Regions from separate parts of the Bradyrhizobium guangxiense genome, predicted to be linked through region 3. Evidence: predicted binding sites of a transcription regulator. Region 3 holds the regulator's gene; each other region holds the start of a gene.
The links. The regulator LexA, encoded in region 3, represses DNA repair genes until DNA is damaged. The targets are predictions, from matches to a motif close to TGTTCNNNNTGTGTTCNG.
Positions count from the first base shown of each region.

Region 1: the regulator LexA is predicted to act here: its motif matches at 6,134-6,151, upstream of X268_RS06400 (PA0069 family radical SAM protein).
Region 2: the regulator LexA is predicted to act here: its motif matches at 3,517-3,534, upstream of recA (recombinase RecA).

Region 1 is NZ_CP022219.1:1,354,284-1,362,336, forward strand. It holds gene X268_RS06380 (PEP/pyruvate-binding domain-containing protein) at 1-335, opposite strand, end outside; gene X268_RS06385 (hypothetical protein) at 346-2,274, opposite strand; gene X268_RS06390 (acetate/propionate family kinase) at 2,357-3,547, opposite strand; gene X268_RS06395 (phosphoketolase family protein) at 3,549-5,963, opposite strand; gene X268_RS06400 (PA0069 family radical SAM protein) at 6,173-7,339, shown strand; gene X268_RS06405 (VOC family protein) at 7,362-7,817, shown strand; gene rnhB (ribonuclease HII) at 7,891-8,053, shown strand, end outside.
Region 2 is NZ_CP022219.1:4,365,378-4,373,430, reverse strand. It holds gene X268_RS20995 (hypothetical protein) at 1-90, shown strand, start outside; gene X268_RS20990 (DUF6894 family protein) at 166-399, opposite strand; gene X268_RS20985 (hypothetical protein) at 562-762, opposite strand; gene X268_RS20980 (DUF2798 domain-containing protein) at 1,011-1,268, shown strand; gene X268_RS39580 (hypothetical protein) at 1,936-2,103, opposite strand; gene X268_RS20975 (hypothetical protein) at 2,247-2,447, opposite strand; gene X268_RS20970 (hypothetical protein) at 2,684-3,022, opposite strand; gene recA (recombinase RecA) at 3,608-4,696, shown strand; gene gcvP (aminomethyl-transferring glycine dehydrogenase) at 4,994-7,876, opposite strand; gene gcvH (glycine cleavage system protein GcvH) at 7,894-8,053, opposite strand, start outside.
Region 3 is NZ_CP022219.1:3,498,599-3,506,651, reverse strand. It holds gene X268_RS16600 (ComEC/Rec2 family competence protein) at 1-1,406, shown strand, start outside; gene X268_RS16595 (hypothetical protein) at 1,530-1,964, opposite strand; gene lexA (transcriptional repressor LexA) at 2,526-3,227, opposite strand; gene X268_RS16585 (molybdopterin molybdotransferase MoeA) at 3,404-4,615, opposite strand; gene X268_RS16580 (hypothetical protein) at 4,833-5,039, opposite strand; gene X268_RS16575 (HAD family hydrolase) at 5,209-5,838, opposite strand; gene X268_RS16570 (alpha-hydroxy acid oxidase) at 5,862-6,995, opposite strand; gene X268_RS16565 (S41 family peptidase) at 7,315-8,053, shown strand, end outside.

The sequences.
Region 1 (8,053 bases), 2.1 Mb from region 3:
GTGCAACCGACATTCAGAACGGTGTCGAGCATGCCCGGCATCGATCGCGCCGCACCCGAGCGCACGGAGACCAGCAGCGGCTGCCGGCGGTCGCCAAAGCGCTTTCCGGTCGCGCTCTCCAGGAACGAGATGCCTTCCTCCAAGCCGTCGCGCAGTTGTCGTGTGGCGTGCGCATGGCCGGCGATGATGTCGGCGCAGAGCTTGACCGGGAGCACGAAGGCCGGCGGCACCGGCTGGCCCAGTGCCGCCATGCGGGCGAGGTTGGCGGCCTTGGCGCCGATCTCTTCGGCGGGCCGCAATTCGGAGGCTTCGCCGCCGATACGCACGATATGCATGGTGGTCCCCTCAAGCTGCAAGATCGATCATGATGTGGCGGCGGAGCAGATGACCGAACGCGGCGAAGCGGTCGGTGGCGCGCTCGACGGCGCGGGCGAGCTCGATCACCGACAGCGAGGTCGCGACGTCGAAGCCGCCGCAGAAGACCAGTGCGGTCGTCGCACGTTCGCGGTTGTCGGCGGCGTGCTCGGCATCGATCAGGCGGGTCACGGCGGAGAGCGCGTCCTCCGAATCGGCGCGCCGTCCCTCCGGCACGTCGATCGCAGCGGCGACGCCGCTCGCGGCGATTTCGGTGGCGGTCTCTGCCACCGCGCAGAGCTCGGCCAGCGACGTCAGCAGGGCCGGATCGGTTGTTTCCGGCATCAGCGAGGCGATGAACGCGGCCTGCTCCAGCTCGTCGACCGCTTCCTCGGCGCGATCGATCAATTGCCCGATCAGCGGACGCGCATTGAGCCGGTCGACCTCGTTGCGGCTCTCGAATGCGATTCTGTCGGCCTTTCGCTCGATCGTGCCGCAGCGCTGCGTCAGCAGCGTGCCGTCGGCGGGCTGACCGGCCCGCAACGCGGCGATATGGCGCGAAATCGCCGCGACGAGATCGTGGGCGAGACCGATCTGCCGCAGCACCACTGCCAGCAAAGCCCCATCGACGCGATCCAGGTGCCGCATCAGATCGGCTTCGATCTGGTCGCGCACGGTCCTGACCGAGCGGCCCGCGAGCAGTGCCTCGGTGGAGGCGCGCAGCGAGGCCTTCAGAAAGTCGATTGCGGCGTTGCGTCCGAGCGCCTGGTCGAGCCGCTCGCCGAAGCCGATCCGCGTGGGGGCGGCGTTCCGGACCGCGGAGCCCAGCAGATCGTTGCCGCCGAGCTCGAGGAAGCCGCGATGGCCGATCCGCTGACGGGCAGCCCATTCCAGGATGCGTGCCGCATCCTCCTTGGCAACCCAGGTCCTGAGCAGCTTGCGTGCCTTGTTCCAGTCGATCAGGAAGACCAGCGCGGCGCCGAGGGCGGCGAGGAATTCGTTGCGATCGGCGGCGTGTCCGGACTGAAGCTGACCGGTGACGAGATAGAAGGAATTGTCTTCGCCGAGGCCTGCTGCGGTGTGACGATCCAGTCCGCTCCAGGTCGCCTCGAAGGTCTCGAACAGCGAGATGAAGAACTTCGCGCGTGCCAGATGCGCGTCGGTGTAGGTGACCGTGACCGCGTTCTTCTTCACCGTGATGACGACGACGTGGGCATCCGTGGTGCCGATGTCGTTCTGGATCAGCAGCCGGCCGTCGGCGCGTGTGGCCATGGTGTCGAGGCCGGGATGATTGAACTTGAGGCCGCGCGTCGCGTTCAGGCCCTTCATGAAGGCGGCGACGGCCGGCCGGTCCTCGCTGTGCAGGCCGAAGACATGGGCGCCGTCGAGCACTTCTTCCGCGCAGCTCGTTGCCAGCCTGTTGAGCTGCTTGTGCAGATCCATGACGAGGCGATGCAGGCTGTCGCCGCCCGCGTCAGCCACGCCGGTCAGACGCACGATGTGGGACAGCGCGATCTCGCCTGTCGAGGCGAGCAGGCCGGCCGCGCGGATCGTGTCGAGGCGTGCCTGCGCTCTCTCGCCTTCGCTCGCCGCACCGGCGCCGACGGCGCGGATCATGGTCGCGGCGTCGTCCGCGATCTCCTGCATCAGCTTCGCGAGTTCGGGAGCCGTGAGCCGACCCGGTCCGATCAGACGGGCGCCGCCGATCAGTGCTGCGATCCCCGCGGGGGCGATGCCCGCAGTCTGGCTCTCGACTCCAAGGTCGCTTGGGGGCCGACCCGGCTCTTGCGCGTGCTGGGCCGCCGCCTGCAGTGCGCTCATCCGCACCTTGATGCGGTCGTTGGCGGCGAGCCCTTCCGCCACCAGCGCGGGCAACAGGATGCCGCCTTGTCCGAGCTCTTCGATGATGTGGGTTTTCATGATCCGTCCGCTCGAAAATTGATGCTGTCCTTGTGCCGCGAAACCGCGGCCGCATCATTGCGGCAGATCATTCATAAAAATGTCACGTGGCGCCGCGTCCGCGGATCAGCGCTGCGCAATGGCGCGCAATCGTCATCTCTTCGTCGGTAGGAATGACGAAGACGTCGACGGCACTGTTGCCGTCGTTGATGCGCTCGCGCCCGTCGCCATTCGCCGCAGCATCGATGCGCACGCCGAGCCAGCCGAGCCGCTCGGAGAGCGCGCTGCGGATCTCCCCGGCGTGCTCGCCGATACCGCCGGTGAAGACGAGACAGTCCAGCCCGCCAAGCGTCGTCGCCATCGTCGCGACTTGCTGGGCCGCACGGAAAGTGAAGAGATCGACGGCCTCGCGCGCGGCGGTCTCGCGGCTCGCCAGCAGCGTTCGCATGTCGGCGGAGATGCCGGAGACGCCGACGAGGCCGGACTGGTGATAGAGCAGGTGCTGGACCTCATCCACCGACATCATCTCGTGCTGCAGCAGATAGAGCAGCACGCCGGGATCGATGGTGCCGCAGCGCGTGCCCATCATGAGGCCGTCGAGCGGGGTCAGCCCCATCGTGGTGTCGACGCTGCGGCCATCGCGGAGCGCGCAAAGGCTGGCGCCGTTGCCGAGATGCGCGATCACGGTGCGCCTGGACGCAAGCTGCGGCGCGAGCTCGGCAAGGCGGCCCGCGACATATTCAAAGGAGAGGCCGTGAAAACCGTAGCGCCTGACGCCGCGCTCTTCATACCGCCGCGGGATGGCGAAACGGTTGGCGGGCGCGAGCATGCTGTGATGGAAGGCGGTGTCGAAGCAGGCGATCTGCGTCAGCGCGGGCCGGATCGCCGCAAGCGCGCGAATTGGCGCGAGGCACCTCGGCTGGTGCAGCGGCGCCAGCGGCGTCAATGCCGCGAGCTTCGCGATGACCTCGTCGGTCAGCGCGACCGGACCTGAATAGTCCGGCCCCCCGTGGACGATACGGTGACCGACGGCCCGCAATGGGCGTTCGCCGAACCGGTCCGCGATGAAGGCGAGCACGTCGGCGAACAGATGACCGCCCTCGGCATCCGCCGCCTCTCTTCGCGTCTCGAACAGGTCTTCGCCCGCCGGACTCCTCACCACCAGCCGGGGTCTTGCCTCGTGCTCGTCGAGCAGACCCTTGCAAAGCAGGCTGGGCTCAGTCGCCGCGATGTCGAACAGGCCGAACTTGATGCTCGACGATCCCGAGTTGAGGACGAGGACCGTGTCAGACATGCTAGTCGCCGGCCTCGGTCGGCGTGTTGCCGCAGGAGCTATTGGGCCAGACCCAGTCGCGGATCTCCGGCATGTCCTCGCCATGCTCGCGCACATAGCGCGAATGCTCGATCAGCTTGTCGCGAAATTGCTGTTTGGCCTGCGCGGCCCTGGCTGCGAGCCCGGGCACGCGTTCGATCGCCTCGATTGCGAGGTGGTAGCGGTCGAGTTCGTTGAGCACGACCATGTCGAACGGCGTCGTCGTGGTGCCTTCCTCGGCAAAGCCGCGCACATGCATGCCGGCATGGTTGGTGCGGTTATAGGTCAGCCGGTGGATCAGATAAGGATAGCCGTGATAGGCGAAGATGACGGGCTTGTCGGAGGTGAACAGGCTGTCGAAGTCACGGTCGGACAGGCCGTGCGGATGCTGCTCCTTCGGTTGCAGCGTCATGAGGTCGACGACGTTGACGACGCGGATCTTCAGGTCCGGCAGCGCCTTGCGCAAGAAGTCGACGGCGGCGAGCGTCTCCAGCGTCGGCACGTCGCCGGCGCAGGCCATCACCACGTCGGGCTCGCCCGTTGCCCCCTCTGTCCCCGCCCAGGTCCAGATGCCGATTCCGGCATCGCAATGCGTGGCTGCGTCCTGCATCGAGAGCCATTGCGGCGCCGGCTGCTTGCCGGCGACGATGACGTTGATGCGGTTGTAGGTGCGCAGGCAGTGATCGGCGATCCACAGCAGCGTGTTGGCATCCGGCGGGAAGTAGATGCGGACGATATCGGCCTTCTTGTTGGCGACGAGGTCGACGAAGCCGGGGTCCTGATGGCTGAAGCCGTTATGGTCCTGACGCCAGACATGCGAGGTCAGGAGATAATTGAGCGAGGCGATCGGCCGCCGCCACGGCAGATCACGCGTGACCTTCAGCCATTTGGCGTGCTGGTTGAACATGGAATCCACGATGTGGATGAAGGCCTCGTAGCACGAGAAGAAGCCATGCCTGCCGGTGAGCAGATAGCCCTCGAGCCAGCCCTGGCAAAGATGCTCGCTCAGCACCTCCATGACACGGCCGTCCTGCGCCAGATGCACGTCATAGGATTCGATCGGCTCCATCCAGACCCGTTCGGTCGTCTCGAACACTGCATCCAACCGGTTTGACGCGGTCTCGTCCGGGCCCATGATGCGGAAGTTGCGCTCCTTGGCGTTGAGACCGATGACGTCGCGCAGGAATTTGCCGAGTTCGCGCGTCGCCTCGGCGATGACGCCGCCGGGCTGTCGCACGTCGACCGCGAAGCTGCGGAAGTCCGGCAGCTTCAGCTCCTTCTTGAGCAGGCCGCCATTGGCATGCGGATTGGCGCCCATGCGGCGGTTGCCGCCGGGGGCCAGCGCCTGAAGCTCGGGAACGAGGGCGCCACCTGCGTCGAACAGCTTTTCCGGCTCGTAGCTGCGCATCCAGTCTTCGAGCACTTGTCGGTGCGCCGGGTTTTCGCGGCAGCCTGCGACGGGGACCTGATGGGCGCGCCAAAAGCCCTCGACCTTCTTGCCGTCGACCTCTTTCGGGCCAGTCCAGCCCTTCGGGCTGCGCAGCACGATCATCGGCCAGCGCGGCCGCTCGACGCTTTTGCGTCCGTCCCGCGCGTGCTGCTGGATCGAGCGGATGCTGGCGAACGCGACGTCGAGCGCGTCCGCCATGGCCTGGTGCATCAATTTGGGATCATCACCCTCGACGAACAGCGGCTCGTGGCCGAAGCCGCGGAACAGATCGCGGATTTCCGCATCGCCCATCCGTCCGAGCACGGTCGGATTGGCGATCTTGTAGCCGTTCAAATGCAGGACCGGCAGCACCGCGCCGTCATGGACGGGGTTCAGGAACTTGTTGGAGTGCCAGGACGCAGCGAGCGGGCCGGTCTCGGCTTCGCCGTCGCCGACGACGCAGGCAACGATCAAATCAGGATTGTCCAGTGCCGCGCCATAGGCGTGCACCAGCGCGTAGCCGAGCTCGCCGCCTTCGTGGATCGAGCCGGGCGTTTCCGGCGCCGCGTGGCTCGGAATGCCGCCTGGAAAGGAGAATTGCCTGAACAGCTTGCGCATGCCGTCCGCATCGCGCGCGATGTCGGGATAGATCTCGCTGTAGCTGCCTTCGAGATAAGTGTTGGCGACCATGCCTGGCCCGCCATGGCCGGGGCCGCAGACATAGATCACGTCGACGTCAAGCGCGCGGATAACGCGGTTCAGATGGGCATAGATGAAGTTGAGGCCTGGCGTTGTGCCCCAATGGCCGAGCAAACGCGGCTTGATGTGCTCGGCGCGCAAGGGCTCGCGCAGCAGCGGATTGTCGAGCAGGTAGATTTGCCCGACCGAGAGGTAGTTTGCGGCGCGCCAGTAGCGATCGAGGAGTTCGAGATCGCCGCTCGCTGAGGCCGATTGTTGTTGATTTGTCATATTCCTGCTGACCTGCACCCGGCGATCGTCACCAACTTTGTTCCGGGACGATTGATCCCCGACCGGCATCAAACGAAATCGCGATGACCGGCATGTTGCGAGAGGTCAAAGGACCGCGCCCGAACTTTGGGCGGCTACTTTGCATGGGTTGTTTTTCCATTTTTCGTTTGTGTTCTTGATTTGTTCCTTTTGCATGCTATCTTGGCCTCATGAGTCCAGCAGCATCCTCTCATGCTCTCAAGCCCCCGCCGGTCAAGGCGCCCTCCGAGCCGGCGGGTGCGGGCTCTGACTTTCCGGAACTTGGCGTCGCGATCGAGCGTGTGCGCAGGCGAGGGCGGGGCGCCCACTCCAACGCCAGTGGCCGCTACGAGGCCGAGGCGCGCGTCGCCTTCGACGACGGCTGGCAGAGCCTGGAAGAGCTGCCGCCGTTCAAGACCACGGTCGGGGTCGACACCTCGCGCAAGGTGATCACCCGCAACGATTCTCCCGACATCGGCTTCGACCGCTCGATCAATCCCTATCGCGGCTGCGAGCACGGCTGCGTCTATTGCTTTGCCCGGCCAACCCACGCCTTTCTCGGCCTCTCAGCGGGGCTCGATTTCGAGTCGAAGCTGTTTGCAAAACCCGAGGCGGCGGCGCTGCTCGAGAAGGAGCTCGCAGCCTCCGGCTACGAGCCGCGGATGATCGCGATCGGCACCAACACCGATCCCTACCAGCCGATCGAGCGCGAGCGAAAGATCATGCGCGGCATTCTCGAGGTGCTGGAGCGTGCCGGCCACCCCGTCGGCATCGTCACCAAGTCGGCGTTGGTGGTGCGCGACATCGACATTCTGGCGCGGATGGCCAAGCGCAATCTCGCCAAGGTCGCGATCTCGGTCACCTCGCTCGATCCAAAGCTCGCGCGGACCATGGAGCCGCGGGCGGCGACGCCCCCGAAGCGGCTGGAGGCGCTGAAGCAGCTCTCGGACGCCGGCATTCCCACCACCGTGATGGTCGCGCCCGTGATCCCGGCGCTGAACGATTCCGAGATCGAGCGTATTCTCGATGCCGCCGCCCATGCCGGCGTCAAGGAAGCCTCTTATGTGCTGCTGCGGCTGCCGCTGGAGGTGCGCGATCTCTTCCGCGAATGGCTGATGGCGAACTATCCGGACCGCTATCGCCACGTCTTCACCTTGATTCGCGACATGCGCGGCGGGCGCGACTACGACGCGAAATGGGGCGAGCGGATGAAGGGTACGGGACCGATGGCCTGGACCATCGGTCGCCGCTTCGAGATTGCCTGCGACAGGCTGGGGCTGAACAAGCGGCGCTCGAAGCTGACGACGGATCACTTTGCGCGGCCGAAGCGGAACGGCGATCAGCTCAGCCTGTTCTGATCGGGAGTGGAAGAAGCGTCGCATGGCCAAGGAACTCACCGTGCCGGTGCCGCGGCTCACCGTCATCACGCTCGGCGTCAGCGATATCCGTGCCAGCATCGCTTTTTACGACGCGCTCGGGTTCTCGCGCCGGCTAAAGGTAACCGGCGAGGCGGTCGCATTCTACGATACCGGTGGTCCCGTGCTCGCGCTGTATCCCTGGGATCAGCTCGCGGCGGACGCGGCGTTGCCGGACCAGCCGAGGCCTTCGAGCTTTCGCGGGATGACGCTCGCCTGGAACTGTCGGACACGCGAGGAGGTCGATGCGGTGATGGCGTTCGCGCTCGGCAAGGGGGCGGCGCTGGTGAAGGCCGCACACGAGACCGATTACGGCGGCTATTCCGGTTATTTCGCTGACCCCGATGGCCATCCCTGGGAGGTCGTGGTCGCACCCGGCATCGACGTCGGCGAGGATCGGCGGGTGCACCTGGCGGAGTAGGGCAGACTGAATAGCGGGAATTGTGCCGGGTTCCCGGTTGCGCAGGCGGGGCCGCTTGCGCACGATCCCGGCCATGATTCGGGATAAGTCCGCGACCAAGCCGGCCAAAGCCGCGCCCAAGAAGGCTGCTGCGAAGAAGCCCGCGCCTGTTAAGGCGGCGAAGGCCGACGAGGCCAAGGCGTCGACGGGCAAGATAGCAGGCCGGAAAGGCATCATTGCCGTCGCCGCCCCGAGCT
Region 2 (8,053 bases), 870 kb from region 3:
GCCGGCTACATGAGCGCGGTCGAGACTTGGCGCGAACTGCCCGGCGGCGACATCGAGTTCACGATGCGGCGGCTGCCCAGCGCGGATTAAAGCGCGATCCTTGCGGAAGATTGCTGCGCAGTCTTCCGGATCGCGCATGAGGGCAGGCTTGATGCGGAAGTCCTGCTAGTCGAGGGTTTCGGCAACGATGCGGATCCGGAACACGGGCTCCTTGGCCTCGTCCAGCAGCTCCATGTGCCATTCGGAATTTTCCTGGAGCTTGCGGGCAATGCCGGCGGTCATGTCGGCGCAGACGCTGGTCATTTCTTTCCAGGCGGAATCGCGATCGGCGAATTCCGTCGCCTGATCCGCGCAGCCGGAATAACGGCCATTTCGGATTCGGAAGAAAAAGAGCGGCATGGCTGGCACCGATCGCGCACGCAATGGCCTCGTCCCCAAGGCCATGAGCACGCGCAGTCCAATCCCAAACCGGCGTCAGATCAATTCCGGGCGGCTACGGATGATGCGGCCGCCGGGTCCTGCCGGCCCGGTGCGGCGCACAAGGCGCGGTAAGCCCGATTCTTATCCGGCCGGCTCGGACCGTCCTCCCGCCGATCGCTTCAGCTCCCGATCGATCCGCAGCTGCACGCGCCGGACCGCGAGCAGGTCAATTTTCGTTTCGGTCTTGCCGGTCTTGACCTGCTCGCCAATGCGGAACTGCCACTGCCAGATTCCGGGAATCGCCGTCTTGGCGATGGTGAACTCGACGCCCCTGTGATTCATGGCGACCTCCCACGATTCACTCTCCATCACGGCTAACATGTTGGTCGCAATAATATTCCGGAGACAAGGAAAATCTGTCTGACCCCGTGGTTCTCCGTCCATGAACAAAGTTCCTGGGCTGCGCCCCCGGTTGCCGGTCGTAGAGATCGACACCCGCGTATGGCGCCCGCTGGACGGGGTCTTGATTCCCGGCAAGCTGCGGCACGTGCCTTGCTTGGTCTGATGACGGTTACGCAACAGGGCCCGCGATGCTCGGCATTCCCCGCCGCTACAGTCATTTCGTGTTCGGCATCATCCAGTCCGGATTGACCTCGCTGATCGCGGCTGGGATCGCCAGCTTTCCCGCAGACAATGCGATGACGTTCGTCGCGCACTGGATGGTGTCGTGGCTGATCGCCTGGGCCGCGATGTTGCCGATCGTGCTCCTGGCCGCGCCGGCGATCCGCGCCTTCGCGCTGCTTCTGACGCGGGACGAGAGGGATCCGCGAGCCGGCCGGCAGGCATGAAAAAGCCCCGCCTGGAGAGAGCCAAGCGGGGCAGAGAAGTTATTGGAGGCTGAGGTGCTGGGCTGCAACACCATAGCCGCGTCATCCTAGCCGGCTCCGCTTACGGCAGCCTGACAGGCGGCGGGTTTCCGAGCGCCGCTCGCGGGCCGCAGACTGGCCCCGCACCCGTCTCAATTTCGACATCCGTTCGCACAACTGCGGACACACCGGTCGGCAAGATTCCGGATCGTTCGGCGCAGCCATGGGGGAAACGTGGCACGCCGGCAACGGGGTGGCATCATGGATAACGTAGAGCGGTCATTTGCCGCCGCGACGGCGGCTGGCTTCGTGGTGCTGGTAATCGGCCTCGTGCTGCTCGCGCTGCTGTAAGACCGGCGGGGGGCAGCCGCGCTCTGCGGTGACCGGGGGCGCGGGCACGCCGCCATGCTCAAAACTGGAAAACAACCCCATGCACAGTAGGCAGCATGGAAATGTCCTCGCTGTCTCAATGGCTTAAGGTTAGTATTTAGATACCTCAACTGCGCGCGCCCGCTCTCTCGGGCCTTGCGCGTCGCCATGCGATGACGCGCCGGGGCCGAAACCGGCCAGCGTCAGCGAGGTCGCGGGTGGCGCGACGTCAGCCGCCTCGGCGGCGAACCGTTGCGGGCTACGAACCGGGCTCCGGGACCTAGTGGATATTGATTTCGTTCAGGGAAAGATGGAGCTCGCTGGCGCGTTCCTCACGATCCTTCTTGCGGAATTCGTTTTCCTTGCGCTCGAACTTCATCATCTCCTCATGCGCCGCCTGCAGCAGGCGATTGCGCTTGATCGTTTCGCGGTGCTCGTTTTGCGCCATGACTGAGATCCCCAGAATGTCGGTCTCGTCCGGGAGAAGGCCGGAGACCGCGAAAAGGTTGCCGCAGGATTACGGAATTATGACGGCGGCTGTGTCTTTGATGGAGGTCAGCTTCGGTCCGGCCGGGCGCCGTAGCTGCGCTGCTATTTCGGCGGTTGCAGCCCGGGGGATTTGACCCAATCGTGCAGATCATTTGCCAACTCGGCCTGGCGAGCCTTCTTCAGGAGAGCGTCCCGCTCGGGGCCGGATGGCAACCTGGCGGCGTCTTCCTTGACCTGCTTCACCCATGCGGAGAGCCGATCCTGAAGGGTCAGTTGTTGCCTGAAACGTCGCCGCTTGAACATGGCACGCTGCTTTCCGTGCGAGGAAGGCGGGAGCGCGATCGGCGTCCTCATCACCGATAGCTGCCGCGGTCCGTGCGGTGACAGCCGATTTAAGGGCCATTGATGGATCGGCGTCTGTCCAATTGTGTGCACAACGGCACCGACAGCCGAAAATGAGCCTCAGAACTCCATCAATGCCTCCGCCCGACGACATCGGGCGCGGCCGCGAACAAGCCCTGCATCGGAGGCAGTCTGCTTCACAGCGGACGATCGTTCACGTCGCGGCGCATCTGGTGACAGAAGGTTTCGACGAACTGGGCAAGTGATTCGAAATTGACGAACAGCCTTTCAGCGCGCACCCAATCGTCCGAACCGGGGGCGAATGAATCCATCAATCGCCTTTGTCGGTCGGCGCGCTCCCGGCACGTTGCAGCCCTGCTCTCGGCGAACTCGAGTTGCGCATTCTCGCGGCCAAGCCTGTTTTCCTCTTCGATCAAAAGCTTCGTGATCGTTGACCTCGTATGGGTCGAGATGTCCGGGACCTTCAGCAGATCGAGGTAATGATCGACATTCGCACGGGCGATGAATCTTTCCATCGGTGCACTCCCTTGGCTGCGCCTAGCCGATGTCCATGCTGCTACGGGATCGCGGGATAGGCGAGTCGAATCTGGAACCCGGTGCCTCAAGAAGGCGCCGCGGCCCGTCGACGAATAGCGCGGCGCTTACGGCCTCCGGATAATCGAACCGCGCAGACCTATGGCGCCCGGACTTAAATATGAACAGCTCCGATTCAGGTGCTGTCGTAATCAGGACGCCCGCGATGCGAAATTAGGATATCGATTCACATTCGATATGGCCGGAACTCGATACGTCGGGAAAACTTGGTAAGCCGAGGCTGGTATTTCATCCCGAACAATTATTGCGATCGGCAAGGGGCTACCGCGAGGTGGCCCCTTTCGATTCCCGCACCCGCTCCAGCGGCAGGACCGCATCAATCAAAGTCCTCATCGACCGGACACGATCAGAGTGCGACCCGCAGGTGCGGTCCGCAGTACCCAAATCAAATCCGCGAAAGAACATATTGCGAACCTAGAACAAATAGGGTACATTGCTTTTATCGCCGAGCCGCCTCGCAACCGTTTGTCCCCCACGCGAATCCTCGCCATAAGGAGCACGACCCAATGTCCGCAACTGCCCTGCGTATCGTCGAAGGATCTTCCATGGACAAGAGTAAAGCTCTGGCCGCCGCGCTCTCCCAGATCGAGCGCCAGTTCGGCAAGGGCTCGGTGATGAAGCTGGGCAAGAACGACCGCTCCATGGACATCGAGGCGGTGTCCTCCGGCTCGCTCGGGCTCGATATCGCGCTCGGCATCGGCGGCCTGCCCAAGGGGCGCATCGTCGAGATCTATGGGCCGGAATCCTCGGGCAAGACCACCTTGGCGCTGCACACGGTGGCGGAAGCGCAGAAGAAGGGCGGCATCTGCGCCTTCATCGACGCCGAGCACGCGCTCGACCCGGTCTATGCGCGCAAGCTCGGGGTCAACATCGACGAGCTCCTGATCTCGCAGCCCGACACCGGCGAGCAGGCGCTGGAAATCTGCGACACCCTGGTGCGCTCCGGCGCGGTGGACGTGCTGGTGGTCGATTCGGTCGCGGCGCTGGTGCCGAAGGCCGAGCTCGAGGGCGAGATGGGCGAATCGCTGCCGGGCCTGCAGGCGCGTCTGATGAGCCAGGCGCTGCGCAAGCTGACCGCCTCGATCAACAAGTCCAACACCATGGTGATCTTCATCAACCAGATCCGCATGAAGATCGGTGTGATGTACGGCTCGCCCGAGACCACCACCGGCGGCAACGCGCTGAAGTTCTACGCCTCCGTCCGCCTCGACATCCGCCGCATCGGCGCGATCAAGGAGCGCGATGAGGTCGTCGGCAACACCACGCGCGTCAAGGTGGTGAAGAACAAGCTGGCGCCGCCGTTCAAGCAGGTCGAGTTCGACATCATGTACGGCGAAGGCGTCTCCAAAATGGGCGAGATCCTCGATCTTGGCGTCAAGGCCGGCATCGTCGAGAAGTCCGGCGCCTGGTTCTCTTATGACAGCCAGCGCCTCGGCCAGGGCCGCGAGAACTCGAAGGCGTTCCTGAAGGCCAACCCCGACATCACCGCCAAGATCGAGACCGCGATCCGCCAGAACTCCGGCCTGATCGCCGAGCAGGTTCTGGCCGGCACGCCGGAGCGCGACGCCGACGGTGAGGAGCCGGCAGACGAGTAAGCCTTAGCGCGGAAAAGTTTTTCGCGAGGAGCGGGCGCTGAAGACGTTGAGTTGCCGACGTCTTCGGTGCCCGTTTCGTTTGGTGATACAAGAGATACCGGATCAATTATTGAGGCCGGGATCGTCGAGAGTTGGAGTCAATCCGACGTCATCGCGGCTCGCCGGATCATCATTGAGACGGCGAAAGTGCCGTAGGGAAGGCAAAGGCGCGTAAGCGCCATGCCCACCATCTTCCAACAGGCGCGAGGTGGTGGGCACGCTGACGCTTTGCCCACCCTGCGAGAACTCCGTCGCGTCTTACTCCGCGGCTTCTGCGTAATCACTCACCGGCGGGCACGAGCACACGAGGTTACGATCGCCATAGACGTTGTCGACGCGGCCGACCGGGCTCCAATATTTATCGGTGCGCGACACGCCGTCGGGGAAGCAGCCTTCGCTGCGGGTGTAAGCGCGATTCCACGCATCGTCCGCGATGTCGTGCACGGTGTGCGGGGCGTGGCGCAAGGGCGAAGCTTCGATCTTGAAGCGGCCGGCCTCGACCTCGGCGATCTCCTTGCGGATCGCGATCATGGCATCGCAAAAACGATCCAGCTCGGCCTTGGATTCCGACTCCGTCGGCTCGATCATCAGCGTGCCCGGCACCGGGAAGCTCATGGTCGGGGCGTGGAAGCCGTAATCGATCAGGCGTTTTGCGATGTCGTCCACGGTGACGCCCGAGGTCGTCTTCAGCGGACGGGGATCGACGATGCACTCATGGGCAACGCGGCCCTTCGTGTTCTTGTAGAGCACCGGGAAGTGCGGATCGAGGCGTGCTGCGATGTAGTTCGCGTTAAGGATCGCGATCTCGGTCGCGCGCTTCAGGCCCTCGCCGCCCATCATCAGGATGTAGATGTAGGAGATGGTCAGGATCGAGGCCGAGCCGAACGGCGCGGCCGAGACCGGGCCGACCGGAGCATCGGCCTTGGTTGCGGGATGACGATTTTCAGGATGACTTGGCAGGAACGGGGCGAGATGCGCCTTGACGCCGATCGGGCCCATGCCAGGGCCGCCGCCGCCATGCGGTATGCAGAAGGTCTTGTGCAGATTGAGGTGGCTGACATCGGCACCGTAATCGCCGGGCCTGCTGAGGCCGACCTGTGCATTGAGGTTGGCGCCGTCCAAATACACCTGGCCGCCATGGCCGTGAACGATGTCGCAGATCTCGCGAATGTGCTCCTCGAACACGCCGTGGGTCGAGGGATAGGTGATCATGACCGCGGCGAGATTGCCCGAATGCTTCTCCGCCTTGGCACGGAGGTCATTGACGTCGACGTCGCCGTTCTTCTCGCAAGACACAACCACCACGTCCATGCCGACCATCGCGGCCGAGGCCGGGTTGGTGCCGTGCGCGGAGGAGGGGATCAGGCAGATCTTGCGATGGCTCTGTCCGCGCGCGGCATGGTAGCCACGGATCGCGAGCAGCCCGGCATATTCGCCCTGCGCGCCGGAATTCGGCTGCAGCGAGATCGCGTCATAGCCGGTGATGTCGCACAGCCACTTTTCCAGCCGCGCGAACAGCGCATGATAGCCTTTGGCCTGCTCGCGCGGCACGAACGGATGCAGCGTCGCAAACTCCGGCCAGGTCAGCGGCATCATCTCGGTGGTCGCGTTCAGCTTCATGGTGCAGGATCCCAGCGGGATCATGGCGCGGTCGAGCGCGAGATCGCGATCGCTGAGCTTGCGCATGTAGCGCAGCATCTCGGTCTCCGAGCGATGCGCGTGGAACACCGGATGAGTGAGGAAAGCCGTGCCGCGCTTCAGCGTCTCGGGCAGCGCCTCGCGGGTGGTGGCATCTAACTCGGCGTAGGAAAGCTGGCCGCCGAAAGCGCGCCAGACCGCCTCAATGGTTGCCGGCGTGGTGGTCTCGTCGAGCGCGATGCGCAAGCTGGTCTCACCGACACCGAGATTGATCTTCTCGGCGGCCGCGCGCGCGACGATCTCGGCGCACTTGGCGCCGGCATCGACGCTGAGCGTGTCGAAGAAGCTGTCGGACTGCGGCGCAAAGCCGAGCTTGCGCAGGCCGCTCGCGAGCACGGCGGCGCGGCGATGGACGTTGCGCGCGATCTGCGAGAGGCCCTCGGGTCCGTGATAGACCGCGTACATCGAGGCGATCACGGCCAGCAGCACCTGCGCCGTGCAGATGTTGGAGGTCGCCTTCTCGCGGCGGATGTGCTGCTCGCGGGTCTGCAGCGCGAGGCGGAAGGCCGGCGCGCCCCGCGAATCCACGGAGAGGCCGACGATGCGGCCGGGCAGCGAGCGCTTCAGCGCATCGCGCACCGCCATATAGGCCGCGTGCGGGCCGCCATAGCCCATCGGTACGCCAAAACGCTGGGCAGATCCGATCGCGATGTCGGCCCCGAGCTCGCCGGGCGAGGCGAGCAGGGTCAGCGCCAGCAGGTCGGCGGCTAGAATCGCGAGCGCGCCCTTCGCCTTCAGCGTGGCGATCGCGGGCCTGAGGTCGCGCAGCGCGCCCGAAGAGCCCGGATATTGCAGTAGCGCACCCAGCACGTCGCTGTTGTCGAGATCGGTGAGGGGATCGCCGACGACCAGAGTCCAGCCGAGCGGCTCGGCGCGGGGGCGCATCACCGCCAGCGTCTGCGGATGCACGTCCTTGTCGACGAAGAAGGCTTTTGCTTTCACCTGCGAGTGCCGCTCGGCGAGCGCCATGGCTTCGGCGGCGGCGGTGGCCTCGTCCAGCAGCGAGGCGTTGGCGACGTCGAGCCCGGTGAGATCGCAGATCATGGTCTGGAAGTTGAGCAGCGCTTCCAGCCGGCCCTGGCTGATCTCGGGCTGGTAGGGCGTGTAGGCCGTGTACCAGGCGGGATTTTCCAGGATGTTGCGCTGGATCACCGCGGGCAGGATGGTGCCGGAATAGCCTTGGCCGATCAGCGAGGTGAAGACCTGATTCTGGCCCGCAAGCTCGGCCATATGCGCGATCGCCTCGGTCTCGCTCAGCGGCTTGCCGAGATCCAGCGGGGGGGCCTGCCGGATCGAGGCCGGCAGCGTCTCTGCCATCAGCGCATCGACGCTCTTGGCGCCGACGGTCTCCAGCATCGCGGTGACATCACGCACTGAGGGGCCGATATGGCGACGAACGAAACTGGCGGCGGTGTCGCCGCTGGATTTACGGTGCGCGGTCATCGCTTGCTCCATCGTCCTTAAGCCGTATGTGCCTTGTAGGCGGCTTCATCCATGAGGCCGCCGAGCTCGCTCTTGTCGGCGATCTTGATCTTGAAGAACCACGCCGCGCCTTGCGCGTCCGAGTTCACCAGCGCCGGCTCGGCGGCCAGCGCCTCGTTGGTCTCGAGCACTTCGCCG
Region 3 (8,053 bases):
TGTTCGTCTCGGGGCTCGGCCACGTGCTTTCGATCTCGGGCTACCACATGGCCGTCGTCGCCGGCGTCGTGTTCTTCGCGGTGCGCGCGCTGCTGGCGCTGATCCCGGGTCTCGCCGTCGGCTTTCCCATCAAGAAATGGTCGGCGGCCGCGGCGCTGGTTGCGGCGGCGTTCTATCTTCTGCTCTCGGGCGCGGAGGTCGCCACGCAAAGATCGTTCTTCATGACGGCGGTGGTGCTGATCGCGGTCATGGTCGATCGGCGCGCCATCACCTTCCGTACGCTGGCCGTGGCGGCGCTGATCGTGCTCGCGGTCGCGCCGGAGGCGCTGGTGCATCCGAGCTTCCAGATGTCGTTTGCAGCAACGCTCGGGCTGGTGGCGCTGGTGCAGATCGGCATGCCGAACCTGCTTGCCTCGCCCGACCATTCGGCGACAGCGCGCGTCGCGCTGTGGGGCGGCCGCGAGATCGCGATGTTGTTCCTGGCCTCGCTGATCGCGGGGCTTGCGACCACGCCCTACGCCGCCTTCCATTTCCATCGGGTCACGCCTTACGGCGTGCTCGCCAATCTCGGTGCGATGCCGGTGGTCTCTGCACTGGTGATGCCGGCCGGACTGTTGGGATTGCTGGCTGCGCCGTTCGGGCTCGATGGCGCGTTCTGGTGGCTGATGGGATTGGGCATCGACTGGATGGTTGCGGTCTCGCGCTGGGTGGCGGCCTTGCCGGGCGCGGTCGGCCACATCCCCGCGTTCAGTATTGCGCCGCTGGTCGGAGCGAGCCTCGGCATCATCGTGATGGGCCTGTTGCGCACGCCCTTGCGCTGGGCCGGTGCCGTGGTTCTGCTGGCTTCGATCGCCTGGGGCCTTTCGGTGCGGCAGCCCGATGTCCTGATTGCCGGGGACGGCGCGAGCGTCGCGGTGCGGGGCGGGGACGGGCGTTTGCACCTGATCAGGGCTGGGAAGGACAATTTCCTGCTGAGGGAGTGGTTGGCGGCCGACGCCGATCCGCGCGATGCCGGCAGTAGCGCGCTGGCCGACGGTATATCGTGCGACGAGGCCGGCTGCGTCACGCCGCTCGCCGACGGGCGGCTGGTCGCGCTGGCCTTGCGCATCGATGCGTTGGCGGACGATTGCAGCCGCGCCGCCTTGGTGGTGACGTCACGGCCCGCGCCGCCCGATTGCGCGGCGATGGTGGTGGATCGGCAGCGGCTGGTTCGCCAGGGCGCGCTGGCGCTCACGCCGCGTGGTGACGGATTTTCCGTCCAGGCGGTGAGGGCGAGAGGCACCAACCGCCCGTGGTTGCCGGCCGGTGCCGGCGAAGGCGAGTTCGACGGCAGTCTTGCGCCGAGGACGGCTCCCCGCAACCGCGACGCAACGCCAACGGAGACCGACTTGCAGGCCGACGATTGAGGATGGAGGGGAGGGGAAAGGGGGACGGTCCGATGGGATTCCGTGAGACGCAAGCCATACCATCTCGCCGGCCTCGGCCGGCGACGGCATTTCCTTAGCCTCGACCTTGCGGCCGGGGCGGCGTCAGCCGATCGGCAGACGCGTGACCGGCGGCCGGCTGTCGGCGATGCTCTGCGGCTTGTGCTCGCGCTCGCCGACCGGCTGGGTCACCGGCAGCTGCAGCACGGTCGCACGCTGGCCTTCGACGAGCTGCGTCACCAGCACGTATTTGCCGTCAGGGAATTCGATCGCGTCGTGATGGCGGTCGGGAATGTGCGGATCGATCTTGCCGAACTTGCCGACGCGGGAATTGACGGTGCGCGTCCAGATCCAGCGGTTGTCGTAACGGACGTTGTCGGCGAAGGCGAGCTCCGTTCCTGGAAGCAGGCAGACCGCAACGGAGAGATCGGCTTCGGAGGCGAAGCCGCGTGTCGAGGTGCCGCGGAACGTGGTCGTGACGATCGTCTCGCCGACTTCCGCGGGGCGCGTCGCGACGGCATGCAGGCTATAGTCACACATCGGGTGCTCCTCATGCGAAGAAAGCGACCCGCACCTCTCTTGGAGGCACAGGCCTCTGTCAGAGTAAGGACGCAAAGCTCTGCTTGGTTGAAGGCGAATCTGCGGCTGTGATCTGCGCGCCGCGATCACATTAACTTTCCCGGATTCGCTAGGAACAAAGCCCGCTGCCGCGCATTTGGCCGGCACGTGTCAACGGCTGGCAAACGCGACGCCTGCATCGCCAGCACGATTGCGGTGCTGCGCAATTGCATTGCGCCGGGCGTTGCAGACATGACGATGCGGTTGCGCGGCAACCGCCTGCCGGTGGTGCGACCAGCGGCGGTCACAGCGGCACTCAAGCGATACGCACTTGCCTGTCCCCTCCAACGCGGAGGCCGTGACGCGATGCTGTCTCGTGCGATCCGCTGAGGACGTGGCCGTGGAGGAGGGGCCGGATAATCTGTGCAGAACCAGAAAGACTATCCAGCCGGAGCGGACATCCGTCCGCTCCAATATCTGATCGGCGTACCGATCGAAGGCGCGCAAGGCGCCGGATGTTCCTGTACCGAGTGCGTCCGCAAATCAGTACTTCCGGTAAAGTCCGATCAGCTTGCCCTGAATCTTCACGCGGTTCGGCGGCAGGATGCGTACTTCATAAGCGGCATTGGCGGGCTCGAGGGCGATTGAGGCGCCGCGGCGGCGGAAGCGCTTGAGCGTGGCCTCCTCGTCATCGATCAGCGCCACAACGATGTCGCCGGTGTCGGCGCTCTCGTTGCGCTGGATCAGCGCCATGTCACCGTCGAGGATACCGGCCTCGACCATGGAATCGCCGCGCACTTCGAGTGCGTAATGCTCGCCCGAGCCGAGCATGTCAGGCGGCACGCTGATGGTGTGGCTTCGGGTCTGTAGCGCCTCGATCGGCGTGCCGGCCGCGATGCGGCCCATCACTGGCACCGCCACGGGCCGCTCGCCCTCGTCAGCGGGCGGGCTGGTGCTCGCGCGCACCTTGCCGAGATTGCCTTCGATGACGCTTGGCGTGAAGCCGCGTCGGTTGCCGGCGGCCGCCTGGAGCTCCGGCAGCTTGATCACTTCGATGGCGCGGGCGCGGTTGGGCAGGCGGCGGATGAAGCCGCGCTCCTCGAGTGCGGTGATCAGGCGGTGGATGCCTGACTTCGAGCGCAGGTCGAGCGCATCCTTCATCTCGTCGAAGGAGGGCGGCACGCCGCTTTCCTTCAAACGTTCGCTGATGAACCGCAGAAGCTCGTATTGTTTGCGCGTTAACATCTCGACCAAAGTCCCCCGGTTGATGTCGTTCGATTCCGAGACGGTGAATTCAGCGACAGGGCGCTACATGCTCGAAACAAATCATGAACGGACACTATATGTTCGATATGTGTTCCGCAACTGCTTAATTTACCGTGAACGAAGCGAACCTCGCGGAATACGTGTGGCCGCGCGGCTCAAACCGGCAGCCGCAACACCTCGCAAGGGCTGCCGGCTTCGGCCTTCTGCGCGAAGGGTGCGCGCACGAGAAGTACCTGTGCCGCAGCGAGATTCGCAAGCAGAGAGGAGTCCTGATGGCTGACGGGAAGGGCGACTTGCGTGCCGTCGTCGCGCAGCTCCAGACGCGCGCGCAAGTAATCCTCGCGCTGGTCGTTGGCACCGAGATCGCGGCCCAGCACGGCGCGTTCGCGGCGATGATGAATCACCTCTTGGCCCGATAGGGCACGAATCAGCGGCACCATGAACAGGAACGCGCACACGTAAGACGACACGGGATTGCCGGGCAGGCCGATCACGCGCATGGCGCCGAGCCGCCCGTGCATCATCGGCTTGCCTGGCCGCATCGCGATCTTCCAGAACGCCATCGCGATGCCTTCGTCCTTGAGCGCCTGCTGGACCAGGTCGTGGTCGCCGACCGAGGCGCCGCCGGTGGTGATCAGGATGTCCGCGCCGCTGTCGCGGGCGCGGCGGATTCCGGCGGAGGTCGCCTCCAGCGTATCCGCGGCGACACCGAGGTCGATGGTCTCGGCGCCCTCGCTGCGGGCGAGCGCATGCAGTGCGTAACCGTTGGAATAGACGATCTGGCCGGGGCCGGGCGTGGTGCCGGGCATCACCAGCTCATCGCCGGTGGCGAGGATCGCGACCTTCGGACGGCGGCGGACGGGCAGGTGCGGGTGATTCATTCCAGCGGCGAGCGCGAGATCGCGCTCGGTCAGACGGGCTCCCCTGCGCAGGAGCACGTCACCCTCGCGGAAATCGACGCCGGCCGGGCGAATGTGCCGTCCGGCGATCGCGGCCTCCCTGATGGTGACCCTGTTGCCGTCCGCAACGGTGTCCTCCTGGATCACCACCGCGTCCGCGCCGTCTGGAACGACGCCGCCGGTGAAGATCCGTACGGCTTCGCCGGTGCTGACCGTCCCGGTGAACGGCCGGCCGGCCGCGACCTCGCCGATGACAGTCAGCCTGGAATCAATCATTGCCGCATCCACCGCGCGCACGGCATAGCCGTCCATCGCCGACATGGCATGCGGCGGCTGCGTGCGCCGCGCCGCGAGGTCATGGGCGAGCACGCGGTGGTAGGCTTCGTCGAGCGAAACCATCTGCTCAGGCAGCGGCTCTGCCCCCGCCAGCACCGCAGCAAGGGCGTCGGAAACCGGCATCAAGGCCACGGCGGAACTCCTGCTGAGCACATCGATAAAATGGCGGAGAGTTCTAGCCGAGTGCAGGCGCGAGGCAAAGCAGCACGCAGAATGATTTATCGTGCGTGATCTCAGTGCGGAGGAGGGAAGCTCACGTCCGCCGGGGCATGATCCGGAAGGCAAGGCAAACCGGCATGAGGATCGCCATGGCTAGAACGAGAAAAACAAGCGCCACGGCCAGCATCGGTCAACTCCCGGTCGGTCCGTCCGTACCGAGGTCGAACGCGACGTCTGGAGCTTTGGGCCCTTGATCCTTGTCGGGGAGCGGGTCGGCCTGCGATTTCAGGTCGGCCGCCTTTCTGATCAGCTTGGCGGAAAGGTCCGAATCCGAGGTGTTTCTTGCGAATTCAAGCAGGAGAGAGGCTTGCTTGGTGAGGTAGGTTTTGCCCAGCACGTCGATGAGTCCGGTGTAGAAGTCCCAACGGACTCATGAGTCCGGAGGGTGGTATTCCGTTCCCGGGAACTCTGTATAAAAATGCACAAAGTGATCAGGTTCCATATTTGCTGCAAATTTAGTTCCGGACGCGCTTCCGGCGCGGGCTTCGCGTAACGAATCTCTGGGGTCAGATACCCAACGCCTTCAATGCGTTCCCAACGTCGCGCGGCGACGTTACATGCACGGCCGTCAGGCCGCGCGCCCGCGCGCCCTCGATGTTCTCGGCGAGGTCGTCGAAGAACACGATGCGCTCGGCGGGCACGCCGATCGCGGCAACGACATGGTCGAAAGCCTCCGCATCCGGTTTGCGCAAGCCGATGCTGGACGACAGGTATAGCTCGCGGAAATGGCCGAGCAGGTCGGCATATTCCTTCGAGAAATAGTCGACATGTGGCCGGTTGGTGTTTGAAAAGGCGTAGAGCGGTATCTGCTTCGCAGCGCGCGGCAACAGCTCGGCGATGTCGGGCATCTCACCGGCGAAGATCGCGTTCCAGCCCTCCAGGAACTGCGCGTCCGAAATGCCTATTCCCAATGAAGCGCGCAGCGAGGCGAAATAATCCTCGTCGCTGATCTTGCCAACCTCGTGCAGCCGGTAGGCCTCGTCGCGCACATAGCGCGCGACGATCGCCTCGGGCTGGCAGCCGGCATGTCCCGCCCAGCAGGCGATCGCCTTGGAGAAATCGATGTCGAGCACGACGCGCCCGAGATCGAACAAAAGCGCGTCCGCGCTGCCGGGAGAGAGCGATGTCACATGCATCCTTTCATTTGAGGATCTGCCAATCAGTACCGATAAGGCTCGTGGTCGAACAGCGGGAACGCGCTGAACACGCTCGGCGCGTTGGTGGCGGTCGCCGGATGCAGGCAGGACCTGTCGACCTCGGCAAACGACGTTGCGCCCAACAGGCCGAGGCAGCGCAGCACCTCGTCCTCCAACAGCTCCAGCATCCGCGTGATGCCGGCTTCGCCGGCCGCCGCCAGCGCCCAGCATTGCAGCCGGCCGATGCCGACGAGGTCAGCGCCCGCTGCGATCGCCTTGACGATGTCGGTGCCGCGACAGATGCCGCCGTCGACCATGATCTTGGCGCGGCCTTTGACGGCCTCCACGATCTCGGGCAGCACATGCATCGCACCGCGGCCATGGTCGAGCTGGCGCCCGCCATGATTGGAGACGTAGATCCATTCGACGCCGTGATCGACCGCGATCAGGGCGTCTTCGGCGGTGGCGATGCCCTTCAGGATCAGCGGGATCTTGAACTTGTCCTTGATCATCTTCACGGTCCGCCACTCCAGTCCCTTCTGGAAATCGCCGCCGGTGGCGCGTAGGCGGCTTTCGCGAACGTAGCGCTTGGCGATGTCACGTTCGCGACGGCTGTAATGAGCGGTGTCGACGGTCAGGCAGAAGGCGGCGTAGCCGTTCTTCTCGCTTCTGCTGACGACATCGGCGACGAAGGCGTCGTCGCCGCGGACATAGAGCTGATAGAGCCGGAGCGCATCGGGCGCAGCTTCCGCGGTCTGCTCCAGGCCAGGCTCCGACACCGAGCTCAGCATATGGGCGGCACCGAAGGCGCCGGCACCGCGCGCGACGCTCGCCGCGCCATCGGGATCGAAGATCTCGAGCGCTCCAACGGGAGCGAGCACGACCGGCAGGCGCATCTGGCGGCCGAACCGCTGAACCGAGCCGTCCACCCTGCGGACGTCGCGCAGCACTCGCGGCCGAAAGGCGATCTCGTCCAGCGCCATGCGGTTGCGGCGCATCGTGGTTTCGGTCTCGGCGGCTCCGACGATGTAGTCCCAGGCGTTCTGGTTCAGGTTGGCCCGCGCCTTTCGGATGAATTCGTGCAGGTTCTGGAACGGCTCGTTGCTGGCGCCGAGTTCGACGTTCCGTTCCGGCCGGATGCGGGGTGCTTCGTTCATTGTTTTCCTCCCGAGAATTTGAAGCCTTATGTCATCGCCTAACCCGTCCAGCCCTCCAAAACTATCCTAAAATCGCATAGCTGCGAGGCGTGGACCGGCCCACCGATTCCCCTTGCGGGCAGACCAGTCCTGCAACGTTGCCAAAAGTTTAGGCTCGAACGAAGCGATTTCTGCGGAGGACCCGCCGGCGTGGCATCCCGGCCTTGAAGAAACCAGAATGGTATTGTGAGAAACGGACTGGATCGCCAATTGCATGGCGCCTCCCAAGTCTTGAGAGCAAGCTTAAGCGAACCGCCAAAGCAAAAAGGCCAACCCATCCATGCGGAAATCCCTGCTGTTCCCTCTCGGTACGCTCACCGGCGCGTGTCTGACCCTTCTGGTAGCGAGCCCGCACGGCGGCGTATGGGCGGCGCGGGCGGCAGCGAGCGCAGATGATGCCTATTCCCAGCTCAACCTGTTCGGCACCGTGTTCGAGCGGGTGAAGGCGAGCTATGTCGAGAAGCCCGACAATGCCAAAATGATCGAAGGCGCGATCACGGGCATGGTGACCTCGCTCGATCCGCATTCGCGCTACATGAACGACAAGGCCTGGACCGAGATGCAGGAGACCACCTCCGGCGAGTTCGGCGGCCTCGGCATCGAGGTCACGATGGAAGACGGCCTCGTCAAGGTCGTCTCGCCGATCGACGATACACCGGCCTCGAAGGCGGGCCTGATGTCCGGCGACCTCATCAGCAAGATCGACGGCGAGGCCGTGCAGGGCATGACGCTCGAGCAGGCCGTCAACAAGATGAAGGGCCCTGTCGACACCAAGACCAAGCTCACCATCGTGCGCAAGGGCGCGGACGCGCCGCTCGATGTTGCGATCACGCGCGAGATCATCCACGTGCGCCCGGTGCGCTTCCACGTCGAGAACGGCGACATCGGCTATATCCGCGTCACCTCGTTCAACGAGCAGACCACCGATGGCCTGAAGAAGGCGATCGCATCGATCGTCAAGCAGGTCCCGCAAGAGAAGCTCACCGGCTACGTGCTCGACTTGCGCAACAATCCGGGCG